4 regions of the Kitasatospora sp. MY 5-36 genome follow, and region 4 is predicted to be linked to each of the others. Evidence: riboswitches for the same ligand, from Rfam matches in the RefSeq annotation. Region 4 holds a riboswitch; each other region holds the start of a gene.
The links. Region 4 has a riboswitch for cobalamin ahead of AE652_RS17280 (ribonucleoside-diphosphate reductase subunit alpha). Riboswitches for the same ligand answer to the same signal wherever they lie in the genome.
Positions count from the first base shown of each region.

Region 1: another riboswitch for cobalamin. It lies ahead of AE652_RS33320 (5-methyltetrahydropteroyltriglutamate--homocysteine S-methyltransferase); the one in region 4 lies ahead of AE652_RS17280 (ribonucleoside-diphosphate reductase subunit alpha).
Region 2: another riboswitch for cobalamin. It lies ahead of AE652_RS19725 (prenyltransferase/squalene oxidase repeat-containing protein); the one in region 4 lies ahead of AE652_RS17280 (ribonucleoside-diphosphate reductase subunit alpha).
Region 3: another riboswitch for cobalamin. It lies ahead of AE652_RS20295 (CoA-acylating methylmalonate-semialdehyde dehydrogenase); the one in region 4 lies ahead of AE652_RS17280 (ribonucleoside-diphosphate reductase subunit alpha).

Region 1 covers NZ_LFVW01000675.1:54-3,258, reverse strand. The annotation lists gene AE652_RS33335 (ABC transporter ATP-binding protein) at 1-335, shown strand, start outside; gene AE652_RS33330 (ECF transporter S component) at 332-1,216, shown strand; gene AE652_RS33325 (hypothetical protein) at 1,235-1,552, shown strand; cobalamin riboswitch at 1,635-1,872, shown strand; partial or broken gene AE652_RS33320 (5-methyltetrahydropteroyltriglutamate--homocysteine S-methyltransferase) at 2,037-3,205, shown strand, end outside.
Region 2 covers NZ_LFVW01000281.1:9,431-12,635, reverse strand. The annotation lists gene AE652_RS19725 (prenyltransferase/squalene oxidase repeat-containing protein) at 1-1,211, opposite strand, end outside; cobalamin riboswitch at 1,318-1,462, opposite strand; cobalamin riboswitch at 1,541-1,617, shown strand; gene AE652_RS19720 (WD40 repeat domain-containing serine/threonine protein kinase) at 1,663-3,205, opposite strand, start outside.
Region 3 covers NZ_LFVW01000296.1:3,327-6,531, forward strand. The annotation lists gene AE652_RS20290 (acyl-CoA dehydrogenase family protein) at 1-72, opposite strand, end outside; gene AE652_RS20295 (CoA-acylating methylmalonate-semialdehyde dehydrogenase) at 81-1,580, opposite strand; cobalamin riboswitch at 1,790-1,981, opposite strand; gene AE652_RS20300 (alcohol dehydrogenase catalytic domain-containing protein) at 2,121-3,164, opposite strand.
Region 4 covers NZ_LFVW01000237.1:654-3,858, forward strand. The annotation lists partial or broken gene AE652_RS17275 (glycosyltransferase family 39 protein) at 1-920, shown strand, start outside; cobalamin riboswitch at 993-1,127, shown strand; gene AE652_RS17280 (ribonucleoside-diphosphate reductase subunit alpha) at 1,320-3,205, shown strand, end outside.

The sequences.
Region 1 (3,205 bases), on a different contig from region 4:
AACTCGCCGCCGCACCAAGGGTCGTGCTGCTGGACGAACCCACCCGGGGGCTCGACTACCAGGCGAAGGAGGCGCTCACCGGCATCGTGGACGCCCTCGCCGCCGAAGGCCGTACGGTCGTCGTCTCCACCCACGACGTCGAGTTCGTCGCCTCCGCCGCCGACCGCGTCGTGGTGATGGCCGAGGGCGAGATCGTCGCCGACGGGCCCACCGCCGAGGTCATCGTCGCCTCGCCCACCTTCGCCCCGCAGACCGCCAAGATCCTCGCCCCGCTCGGCTATCTGACGGTGCGTCAGGTCGCGCCGGCCGTGGAAGCGGTGGAGGCCGCCCGGTGACCGCCGTCCGGATCCCCGGCCGGGCCCGCGTCGTCGTCGCCCTGGCCGCCTTCATCGGGCTGGTGGCCTTCACCTGGCCGTTCGTCGTCGCGCCCGGGCGGTTCGGCTCCAACTACGCGCCGCCGCTGATCTTCGGCGCCCTGCTGGTCCTGGTGCTCGCCGTCGTCGTCGCGGAGATCTCCGCGGGCGGCATCGACGCCAAGGCCCTCGCCATGCTCGGCGTCCTGTCCGCCGTCAACGCCGGACTCCGCCCGCTCGGCGCCGGCACCGCCGGAGTGGAGACGGTCTTCTTCATCCTGGTGCTGGCCGGCCGGGTCTTCGGCCCCGGCTTCGGCTTCACCCTCGGCTGCACCTCGCTGTTCGCCTCCGCGCTGCTCACCGGCGGCGTCGGCCCCTGGATGCCGTACCAGATGTTCGGCTGCGCCTTCGTCGGCATGCTCGCCGGACTGCTGCCGGGGGCCGGACGGCGCTGGGAGGTGCCGCTGCTGGCCGGGTACGGGGCGTTCTCCGGCTACCTCTTCGGCTTCCTGCTGAACCTCTCCTTCTGGCCGTTCTCCACCGACCCGAACAGCTCGATCGCCTACCTGCCGGGCCTGCCCTTCACCGAGCAGTGGCACCGCTACCTGCTGTTCGACCTGGCCACCTCGCTCGGCTGGGACACCGGCCGCGCCGTCACCACCTTCACCGCCGTGCTCGTCGTCGGGCCGGCCGTCCTCACCGTCTTCCGCCGCGCGGCCCGCCGCGCCAACTTCGAGCCCACGGTGCGCTTCGAGGCCCCGCCCGGCCCGGACGCCCCATCCGGCCCGGACACCCGGCTCGGCCCGGACACCACGGCGGGGCCGCCGACCGCCGCGCGGCCCACCGGCCCGGCGCACCCCTGAACCGAAAGGCCGACCATCGTGCCCAAGCCCGCGAAGCACCGGACGATGACGCTGGACGGGGTCGACGTCGTCGTCCTGACCCCGGAACAGCACGCCGCACTGGAATCCGCCCGCCGCCAGCTGGGCGGAGCGCAGGCGCAGGTCGCCAGGATGAGGTCCGACCTCCAGCGGGGACGGCGGCTGCTGGTCGAAGCCGAACGGATACTGGCGGGCATCCCGGCCGACCAGCTCGCGCGACTGGACGGCCGACTGGGCCCGGGACGCGGCCTGACCGGACTGCTCGCGGACATCCGCGCCGCCCTGCCGCGCACGCCGGACACCCCGACGCGGACCTGACCACCGGCCCCGCGGGCCATGGTGGCGTCCCACCATCCGGACGGGTTCCGAGATTCCCGCGCCAGGCCCGGCGCTTTGCCCCTAAGCTGACGGTGCAGCTGGTTCGCCCTGTCCGCCAGGCAGGGCGTCGCAAGAGGGAACCCGGTGACGCCTTTCGACTGGCCAGTCCGGGACTGCCCCGCAGCGGTGAGTGGGAACGACCGCCGTCATACGCACTGGACCCGGGACGGGTCTGGGAAGCGACGGCCAGTAGGTATCCGCCCTTCACGGGACGGACGCGCCCGCGAGTCCGAAGACCTGCCACTGCCCGCCCGCGGACGACCCGCGCGCGGCTATCCGGTGACCTCGTGGGCGGGTCGGCGACCATACCAGGCGGACCAGGCCCGTACGTTCCCGTGACGGCCGCCGCCGGGTACGTCATCCCTTCGCGCCCTCGTGCCGTCTCCGGGTACCTGAGGAGAACAGACTCGCGAAGGAGAGTCCCTTGACCACGAAGTCCGCAGCCGCGGCGAGCGTCGCCACCGCGTACGGCTACCCCCGCCAGGGCCGGGGCCGGGAGCTCAAGAAGGCCATCGAGGGCTACTGGAAGGGCTCGGTCACCGCCGAGGTGCTGCTGGCCACCGCCGCCGACCTGCGCCGGGGGAACTGGCAGCAGCTCGCCGACTCCGGCGTCGAAGAGGTCCCGACCGGTGACTTCTCGCTCTACGACCACGTGCTGGACACCACGGTCGCCGTCGGCGCGATCCCGCCCCGGCACCGGGCCGCGGTCGAAGCCGACCCGCTGGACGGGTACTTCGCCATGGCGCGCGGCAACCAGGATGTCGCCCCGCTGGAGATGACCAAGTGGTTCGACACCAACTACCACTACCTGGTGCCGGAGCTGGGGCCGGACACGGTGTTCACGGCGAACCCGGCCAAGGCCGTCGGCGAGCTGCGCGAGGCGCTGCTGCTCGGCCACGCGGCCCGGCCGGTGCTGGTCGGGCCGGTCACCTACCTGCTGCTCGCCAAGCCGGCGCCCGGGGTGGCCGCCGACTTCCAGCCGATCACCCTGCTGGACCGGCTGCTGCCCGTCTACGCGGAGCTGCTGGCCGGGTTGCGCGCCGCCGGCGCCGACTGGGTGCAGTTGGACGAGCCCGCGCTGGTCCAGGACCGCACCCCGGCCGAGCTCAACGCCGCCGCCCGCGCCTACCGCGAGCTGGGCGCCCTCACCGACCGGCCCAAGCTGCTGGTCGCGAGCTACTTCGACCGGCTCGGCGAGGCCCTGCCGGTCCTGGCGAAGGCCCCGATCGAGGGTCTGGCACTGGACTTCACCGGCCCGGCCGCGGCCAACCTGGAGGACCTCGCCGCCGCCGGCGGCCTGCCCGGCAAGCGGCTGGTGGCGGGGGTGATCGACGGGCGCAACATCTGGATCAACGACCTGGAGAAGTCCCTCACGACCCTGGCGACCCTGCTGGGCCTCGCCGACACCGTCGACGTCGCGCCGTCCTGCTCCCTGCTGCACGTGCCGATCGACGCCACCCTCGAACGCGACATCGACCCGCAGATCGCCCGCTGGCTGGCCTTCGCCAAGCAGAAGGCCACCGAGGCGGCGCTGCTCGCCCGCGGCCTGCGCGAGGGCACCGGCGCGATCGCCGCCGACCTCGCGGCCAACCG
Region 2 (3,205 bases), on a different contig from region 4:
GTGCTGTCCACGTCGGAGTCGCCGGTGGCGGGGATCAGGCTCGGCCAGGAGCCGTCCGGGTGCTGGAGGCCCTTCAGGTAGGCGATCGCGGGGGCGGCGCTGGTGGACTCCCCGGCCCGGAGCTGGGCCATGACGGCGAGCGCCTGGGAGAAGACGGAGGTGGCGTAGGCGTAGTTGCCCGGGGCGGCGCAGCCGGTGGTCGCGTCGGCCTTGGCGCACACCAGCGCGGCGAGGGCGGCGATCAGGTCGTGGCCGCCGAAGTCCCGCGGGTTGCGGCCGACGGCCTCGGCGAGCAGCGCCTCCTTGCCGATGGACCCGCCGCCGGCGTACTCGGTGCCGATCGCGGTCCAGTCGTTGACGGTGCGCTCGCTCGCGTCCTTGCCCTGCTGGTCGAGGAAGTCGACGATCCGGCGCAGTGCGGCGTCGTCGGTGCCGGTCGCGGCGAGGGCGTAGGCCCCGTCGATGGTCAGGCCGAAGTCGGCGAAGGCCGGGAAGCCCTCGTAGTAGTGGCCGTCGATCAGCCGGGCCGGGTCGGTGAGGTAGGCGCTCCCCCTGGCCGCGTCGGGTTTCCTCCCCTCGGGCGCGCTCAGGGCCACCGCGGGCGAGGGCGACGCCGACGGGGAGGCGGAGGGCGAGGGGCCGCCGTTCCTGGCGCGGACGGAGTCCGGGGTGAAGTTCGGCGCCCCGCTGGTTCCGCCGACGTCCGTACCGCCGTAGACCCAGGCCTCGACCTCGCCGGGCTTGGGCTTCTGCGTGCCGGCCCCGAACCGGCTGTAGGACCAGGCCTGTTGGCCGGGTTCGGCAATCCAGTACGACCAGTACGCGGTGGCCTGCGGGGTGTTGACGCACGGCTCCTCGGCCGGTGTCGGGTACTGGGCGCCGCCGTTGAAGGTCCCGGTCCCGAGCCGGCAGATGAAGGCCGGTCCGTCGTGCTCGGTGCCGGTCGTGGTGAAGCCGGCGTTGTGCAGCAGGTTCATGCCCGTCGTGGGGTGGGCGTCGCAGCCCCGGACGACGCCGCCGCCCCAGTGGGTGAAGTCGACGGCGACGATCGCCCCCGTCGTCGCCGTGCACTGCTCGATCGGGTCGGCCGAGGCGGTACCCGGGTACCCGAGCAGGACCGTGCCGCAGGCGGCGACGGCGACGGTGCCGGCGACCACCAGCGAGGCGAGGTCCCGGTTCCTGTGACGTGTGCGATTGCTGCTGACCCTCACGACGACTCCCTGGTCGGTCGACACGCGAGGCGACGGCGCAGCCGACGGTCGCCCGCGGGCACGGGGCCGTCGAAACCGCGTCGTAGTCCGCGACGACGCAAGTGCTCTGTGAACAGACCCCCGGTCCAGGCATTCCGGCTCCCCCACCCTCAGGTGGGTCCACGGTTGCGGGTCAGCGCCGGAGTTGGACCGGCTTCCCCTGAATGCCGAGGGCAAAAAATCGGTTCATCAGACCACGCTGACCGACGGAGAGTCAACGGGGCGTCAGGTCGATCACATCACCTCGTCGGGCGATGGACCTGTGCGGTAGCGTCCGCGGTGGCCGAGCGGGGGAACCCGGTGCGAACCCGGGGCTGACGCGCAGCGGTGTGGGGCGGTGACCGTACCGTCCCGAGCCCGAATGCCCGCCCGGCCACTGCGGAACTGAGCCGGTGTCCCGGCCGGCCGATCGTCACTGCCCGGCGGACAGCTCCCAGTCCAGCGCCCACGCCCGCACCGAGCCGTCCGCACAGCCGAAGAGCAGCAGGCTGTCGTCCGCGGTGGCGGTGAGACTCCACACCTGGCCGCCACCTCCTTCCAGCTCGCGCAGGCAGCGGCCGGTGTCGGCGTCCCAGATCCGCACCGTGCCGAGCCGGTGGCCTGTGTAGGCGAACCGGCCGCCGGCGGAGAGGTGAAGGACCGACAGCTCATCCGGCCCGGTACCGGCGTCCCACGGCAGGACCTCGAAGTCGAAGGCGCGGAGGAATTGCCCGGTGCCGGCGTCCCACAGCCGCAGCGAGCGGTCGCCGTACGCGCTGCCGGACAGCAGCCGGTGGCCGTCTGCGTCGAACGAGAGCCAGCCGCACGCCGGATGACTCAGCGCCAGCGGCGGAGCGCCGAGCCGGGCGTGCAGCTGGATCTCGCCGAACAGCGCCACGCTCGCTGCCCGGGTGCCATCCGCGCTCATCGCGGCGGCGGTGGTCGGCCGCTCGCCGTCGCCGGTGAGCACCCGCACGCAGCGGCCGCTGTCCAGGTCCCACAGCCGCAGCGCGCCGTCCCGGCCGATCACCAGGGCCTGCCGGGCATCGGCGGTGAACAGGACCGAGTTCCCGAGCATGCCCTCCTCACCGCTCTCGGCACGGCCGTCGGGCCCACGGGCGTCGACCCGGCCGAGCGGTCGGCCGCCGGGCAGCTCCCAGCTCTGCAGCACCGCGTCCCCGCCGGCCACCGCACGCAGGCCGTCGGCGCTCAGGCCGACCGATCCGACCCGGGGCTTGTCGAGCGCGCGCAGCGGGGTGCCGTCGGTCGGATTCCACAGCCCGACCCGGCGGTCACCGCCGATCGCCGCGGTACGCCCGTCCGCCGACACGGCGAGCGAGGACACGTGGCCCTGCCCGCCGAGGGTGTGCACCGGCCACGCCCCGCGCAGCCCGGTACGGCGGACGGATCTCCCCAGCCGCCGCCACGCGGCCAGCACCTCCAGCGCACGCTCATAGCCGGGCGTCGAGCGGGCCCGGGTGAGCAGGTCGAGCGCGGCGGCGTGCTGCCGAGACCCGAGCGCCTGCTCGGCCTCGGCGAGCAGGGCCCCGACCTGCCCGCCGGCCCGCTCGATCTCCTGGTGGCGGCGAGGCCGACTGAGCTGCATGCTCGCCCGGAACCGGCGCTCCGGGGTGATCCGCCACCAGCGCGCGGTGTTGTCCTGCCCAGCAGACACCGCCCAGTCGGCGTCCCCGCCCATCATCACGGCGGCGACCGGCTGGCTGTGTTCGCGGAAGGTGCGCACGCAGCGGTACAGGGCCAGGTCCCAGAGCCGCACCGCGCCGTCCTCGCCGCCGGTGACGGCGTACCGGGAGTCGCCGCTCAGCACCAGCGAGCGGACCTCGCCGATCGGCGAGGTCACGGTGCGCACCGCGCGGCCGCTGCGCAGGTCCCACAGCCGGATCGTCAGGCCGGGCGAGGCGGTCGCCGCAATGCGGCCCTCGGGCTCCAGCCAGATCGCGGTGGGACCGCGGCCC
Region 3 (3,205 bases), on a different contig from region 4:
GAGGTGCTCGCGGGCGAAGTCCCGGGTGGTCGCGACGATGGCGAGCTGGTCGTCGGTCAGATGGGTGTGCACGGCGCGCCTCAGCCCATCGTCGGGATGGTGAAGCTCGCGCCCTCCTTGGCCCCGGAGGGCCAGCGCGAGGTGACGGTGCGGGTGCGGGTGTAGAAGCGGATCGAGTCCGGCCCGTGCTGGTTGAGGTCGCCGAACGCGGAGCGCTTCCAGCCGCCGAAGGTGTGGTAGGCGATCGGCACCGGGATCGGCACGTTGACCCCGACCATGCCGGTGTTCACCCGCCGGGCGAAGTCCCGGGCGGTGTCGCCGTCCCGGGTGTAGATGGCCACCCCGTTGCCGAACTCGTGCTCGCTGGGCAGCCGCAGCGCCTCCTCGTAGTCGGCGGCACGCACCACGGTGAGCACCGGCCCGAAGATCTCCTCCCGGTAGATCCGCATGCCGGGCGTGACCCGGTCGAACAGCGAGGCGCCGAGGAAGTAGCCGTCCTCGTGCCCCGCCAGCCGGAAGTCCCGTCCGTCGACGACGAGTTCGGCGCCCTCCTCGACCCCGAGGTCCAGGTAGCCGCGCACCCGCGCCAGCGCGTCGGCGCCGACCAGCGGGCCGAAGTCCGCCGCCGGGTCGTCCGAGCGCCCGACCTTGAGCGCGCCGATCCGCTCGACCAGCTTCGCCACCAGGGCGTCCGCCGTCGCCTCCCCCACCGGGACGGCCACCGAGATCGCCATGCAGCGCTCCCCGGCCGAGCCGTACCCGGCGCCGATCAGCGCGTCCGCCGCCTGGTCGAGGTCGGCGTCCGGCATCACGATCAGGTGGTTCTTGGCCCCGCCGAAGCACTGCGCCCGCTTCCCGTGCGCGGCGGCGGTGGCGTACACGTACTGGGCGACCGGCGTGGAGCCGACGAAGCCGAGCGCCTGGACGCGCGGGTCCTCCAGCAAGGTGTCCACGGCCTCCTTGTCGCCGTTGACGACGTTGAGCACGCCCGGCGGCAGCCCGGCCTCCAGGAACAGCTCGGCCAGCCGCAGCGGCACCGAGGGGTCGCGCTCCGAGGGCTTGAGCACGAAGGCGTTTCCGCAGGCCAGCGCGGGCGCGGCCTTCCAGAGCGGGATCATCGCCGGGAAGTTGAACGGCGTGATGCCCGCGACCACGCCGAGCGGCTGGCGCATCGAGTACACGTCGATGCCCGTCCCGGCGTTGTCGCTGAACTCGCCCTTCAGCAGGTGCGGGATGCCGGCGGCGAACTCCACGACCTCCAGGCCGCGTTGGATGTCGCCGTGGGCGTCGGCCACGGTCTTGCCGTGCTCGGCGGAGAGCAGCCGGGCCAGCTCGTCCTTCTCCTGCTCGACGAGTTGGAGGAAGCGCAGCAGGACGCGGGCCCGCCGCTGCGGGTTCCAGGCGGCCCACGCGGGCTGGGCCTGCTCGGCGTCGGCGATCACCGCCTCGACCTCGGCGCGGCTCGCCAGGGGCACCCGGGCCTGCACCCGGCCGGTGTTGGGGTCGTACACGTCGCCGAAGCGGCCGGAGGTGCCGGCGGTGGGCTTGCCGGCGATGAAGTGGGTCAGTTCTCGGACCATCGGTTCCTACTCTCGACAGGGGTGGGGAGAGGAGGAATGGAGGCCGCCGCCGGTCGGCGGGCGCACGGTGGCGCGCCCCTCGGCACGGGCGTACGGCGGTGTGACGGTACGTCAGGACGCTGGCGCCCCGGCGGCCGTCGGCACGGGACAGCCGGGCGCGATGGAACGGGAGCAGCCCGGAGTCATGTGTGTCGTCTCCATCCTCGTGGAAAACACGAACCACCCGCGGCCGGTATCCTGACTCCCGGATCACCGCACGCCCTCAGGCCTTCCCGGCTGGCTGCCAGTGGCCGTCATCTGCGAGGACGGACTCCCCGGTCACAGTGGCGGGACCGTGCCGGACTCACACCGGCTTCCCTGACACCGCGGACCTGCCGTCGACCATATAGTTGGACGTCCTAGTAAGTCCAGGGGTACGCGCCCGCGCCGCGCCACCGGAGTGCCGCTCACCCCCGTCCACCTGCCCGGACACGCCGGGAGCCGGCCCCGAGGGACCGGCTCCGAGGGCCGACTCCGAGAGCCGGCTCCGATGACCGCCGCTCAGCGGCCGGTGGTGACGACCATCCGGAAGCGGGCCCGGTTGGCCGCCATCTTCTCCACCGCCGCCGCGGTCCGCTCCAGCGGCACCTCCTCGACCCAGGCCCTCACCCCCGTCTGCGCCGCGAAGCGCAGCGTGTCCTGGGTGTCGACCGCGATGCCCGAGGAGTGCGCGTAGACCTTCCGGTCGCCCTGGATCAACTGCAGGGCGCTCAGCTCCAGCGGCTCCGCCGGGAGTCCGACCATGACGAGCTCGCCCCGGCGGGTGATCCCGTCGATCGTCGCCACCACGGCGGGCGCGTTGGTGACGGTGGACAGGACCACCTTCGCACCCCCCAACTGCCGTAGGGCCTCGGCGACATCGCCCGCGGTGCTGTCGATGTAGTGGGCGGCGCCGAGCCGGAGCGCGAGCGGCCCCTTCTCCTGGCCGCGGGCGATGGCGACGGTGCGGAAGCCCATCTTCTCGGCGAACTGGACGCCCAGGTGGCCGAGTCCGCCGATCCCCAGGATGGCGACGGTGTCCCCGGGCCGTGCGGCGGAGCGGCGCAGGGCGTTGAAGACCGTCACCCCCGCGCAGGCCAGCGGCGCCGCCTCGACCGCGGTGAGCTCGTCCGGGACCGCCGCCAGGGCCACGGCCGGGACGACGACGGAGTCGGCGAACCCGCCCGGATAGGCGACGCCCGGGATCTCGGCCCGCGCGCAGTGCAGGCCGTCGCCCGCCCGGCACGCGTCGCAGTGCCCGCAGCTGCCGCCGTACCAGCCGACCGCGACCCGGTCGCCGACCCGCCAGCCCTCCACGCCCTCGCCGAGGGCGTCGACGCGGCCGGCGATCTCGTGCCCCGGGGTGATCGGGAAGGTGCTGCCGGGCAGCAGGCCGCCGGCGATGAGCAGGTCGGAGTGGCAGACCCCGCACGCCTCCACGGTGATCCGCACGGCTCCCGGGCCGGGCTCCCGCGAGGGGACCTCGACCAGCTCGGGGGCCGCACCCGGCCCCGCGACCTGGACGGCGCGCAGCGCGGCGGCCGAGCCGCTGGGGGAGGTGGTCATGAGCGATCCCTTCGCCGGGTGATGTGCCCCGGAGCCCCAGG
Region 4 (3,205 bases):
TCGCCTTCGCCTGCGCCCGGCCGTACCACCGGGTGGGCCCGGCCGCCCTGCGCTCACTGCTGACGGCCCTGGGCACCCTCGTCCTACTGCTCCCGTACGGCACCCTCGGCAAGGTCGCCGGGTGGTCGCCCTCGCGCGGCAACGCCCCCGGCTCGGCCGGCTCGGTCCTGCTCGGCACGCTCCAGTGGGCCGGCCTGTTCACCGTCCTCGCGGTGGCCGGCACCATCGCCTACGCGCGCCGCGAACAGATGCCCGAGCACGACGCGCCGGAGAAGGAGCCCCTCCCCACCACCCGGGGCCGGCGCGCCCTGCTCGGGGCCGTCCTGACCGCCACCGCCCTGCTGGTCCCCGCCGCCCACCTGTGGACCGGCACCTCCGGCGCGCTGTTCCGCCACCTCGGCTACGGCATGCTGCTGGCCGCCCCGCTCGCCGGGGTCGGCCTGACCCGGCTGGTCGGCGCCCACTTCCGCCACCCCCAGCTCGGCATCCTGGTCTGGGTCGCCCTGCTCGCCCTCGGCCTGGAGCAGTCCGCGCTGCGCTACCAGAACGGGCCCGACTCCGGCCGCCTGCTGGCCGTCCTGCGGGTCCACACGGAGCCCCAGGGCCGCTACCTCACCGAGGTCGACGGACTCGCCGAGTACTACCTCGGCGGCGTCTCCAAGCCCGAGCAGTGGGTCTCCGCGCGCGCCGGCACCGACTACCGCGACGGGGCCGGCGTCGAGCACCACGGCGACGACGGCAGCGTCGCCGCGATCCGGGACGGCTGGTTCACCATGGTCGTCCTCGACAGCACCGCGCCGAGGGCCACCGACCGGGCCCTGAGCGAGGCCCTGGGCGCCGCCGGACACTACCGGCTGGTCGCCCAATTCACGTCGCCGACCGGCGATTCGAGCACGTACAAGGTCTATCTGAAGCACTGACCGGCTGCCCGGCCCACGCACATCCGCGACACGACAGGCACAACATATGGTGCCGCCGCAGTCCGGCGGCACAACATGTATGCTCGCTTCTGCTGTCGATGCAGGGGAACCCGGTGCGAATCCGGGACTGCCCCGCAGCGGTGAGCGGGCGGCTCCAGCAGCCGCACCCCGCGAGTCCGAGTACCTGCCGACGGCGTGCGCCACGGCCCTCCCGCAGAGGCCGCGCCGGCACCAGCAGTACCCCTCCGGGCCTCGCGGGCGGGCCGGGGAGTCACCTCGCGCGACGCTTTTTTGCGTTCGCGCCGTGCTCCCCTGCCCAGATCGGCCCGGTGGCCCCCCGAGCACCGCCGCCGATCGCCGCCAGGAGAGAGCGCCTTGACCACCGCTGCCTCAGCCACCCTGCCCGCCCAGGGCTCCGGTACCGCCTTCACCGACCCGACGGTCTCCGACCCCGGGGGCGCGCTGCTGCGGCTGCTCACCGACCGCAGCACCGACCTCACCGAGGTCGACCCCGGCCATGTCGCCGCCGCCGCGCTGCGCGGCCGCCACGCCGGCTCGGACTTCGCCGAGCTGCGCGGGCTGGCCGTGGACGCCGCCGCGTCGATGATCGCCGAGGACCCCCAGTACTCGAAGCTGGCCGCCCGCCTGCTCGCGCTGGAGATCGTCGACGAGGCGAACAGCCAGGGCTCGGTGTCCTTCTCCGCCTCGATCGCCGTCGGCCACACCGAGGGCCTGATCGGCGACACCACCGCGGACTTCGTCGCCAAGCACGCCGCCGCCCTGGACGCGCTGATCGACACCGCCGGCGACGACCGCTTCGAGTACTTCGGCCTGCGCACCGTGCAGTCCCGCTACCTGCTGCGCCACCCGATCACCCGCAAGGTGATCGAGACCCCGCAGCACTTCCTGCTCCGCGTCGCCTGCGGCCTGGCGGTCGGCGACTCCGAGCAGTCGGTGCGCGAGGTGGCCGAGCTGTACGGCCTGATGAGCCGCCTGGAGTACCTGACCTCCTCGCCGACGCTGTTCAACTCCGGCACCCGGCACCCGCAGATGTCGAGCTGCTACCTGCTCGACTCGCCGCTGGACAACCTGGACTCGATCTACAACCGCTACGCGCAGATCGCCCGCCTGTCCAAGCACGCCGGCGGCATCGGCCTGTCCTACTCGCGCATCCGCTCGCGCGGCAGCCTGATCCGCGGCACCAACGGCAAGTCCAACGGCATCGTGCCGTTCCTGCGCACCCTCGACTCCTCGGTCGCCGCCGTCAACCAGGGCGGCCGCCGCAAGGGCGCGGCCTGCGTCTACCTGGAGACCTGGCACGCCGACATCGAGGAGTTCCTGGAGCTCCGCGACAACACCGGCGAAGAGGCCCGCCGCACCCACAACCTCAACCTGGCGCACTGGATCCCGGACGAGTTCATGCGCCGGGTCAACGCCAACCAGGACTGGTCGCTGTTCTCCCCGGCCGACGTGCCGGAGCTGGTCGACCTGTGGGGCGCCGACTTCGACGAGGCCTACCGCAAGGCCGAGCTGGCCGGCAAGGCCGTCCGCACCATCCCGGCGCAGACCCTGTACGCCCGCATGATGCGCACCCTGGCGCAGACCGGCAACGGCTGGATGACCTTCAAGGACGCCTCCAACCGCGCCGCCAACCAGACCGCCCTGCCGGGCCGCACCGTGCACTCCTCCAACCTGTGCACGGAGATCCTGGAGGTCACGGACGACTCCGAGACCGCCGTCTGCAACCTCGGCTCGGTCAACCTCGGCGCCCACGTGGCCCCCGGTGCCACGGTCGACGACCTGCTCGGCGCCATGGACTGGGAGCGCCTCGACGCCACCGTCCGCACGGCCGTGACGTTCCTCGACCGCGTGGTGGACATCAACTTCTACCCGACCACCGAGGCCGGCACCTCCAACTCCCGCTGGCGGCCGGTCGGCCTCGGCGTGATGGGCCTCCAGGACGTCTTCTTCAAGCTGCGGATCGACTTCGACTCCGCCGAGGCCGCCCGCCTGTCCACGCTGATCGCCGAGCGCATCATGCTCACCGCGTACGAGCGCTCCGCCGACCTGGCCGAGCAGCTCGGCCGCCACGAGGCGTACGGCGAGACCCGCGCCGCCCGCGGCGAGCTGCACATCGACCACTTCCCGACGGCCGCCCCGCAGTGGGCCGACCGCTGGACGGCGCTGCGCGCCCGGATCGCCGAGACCGGCCTGCGCAACTCGCTGCTGCTGGCCATCGCGCCGACCGCGACCATCGCGTCCATCGCCGGCGTGTACGAGTGCAT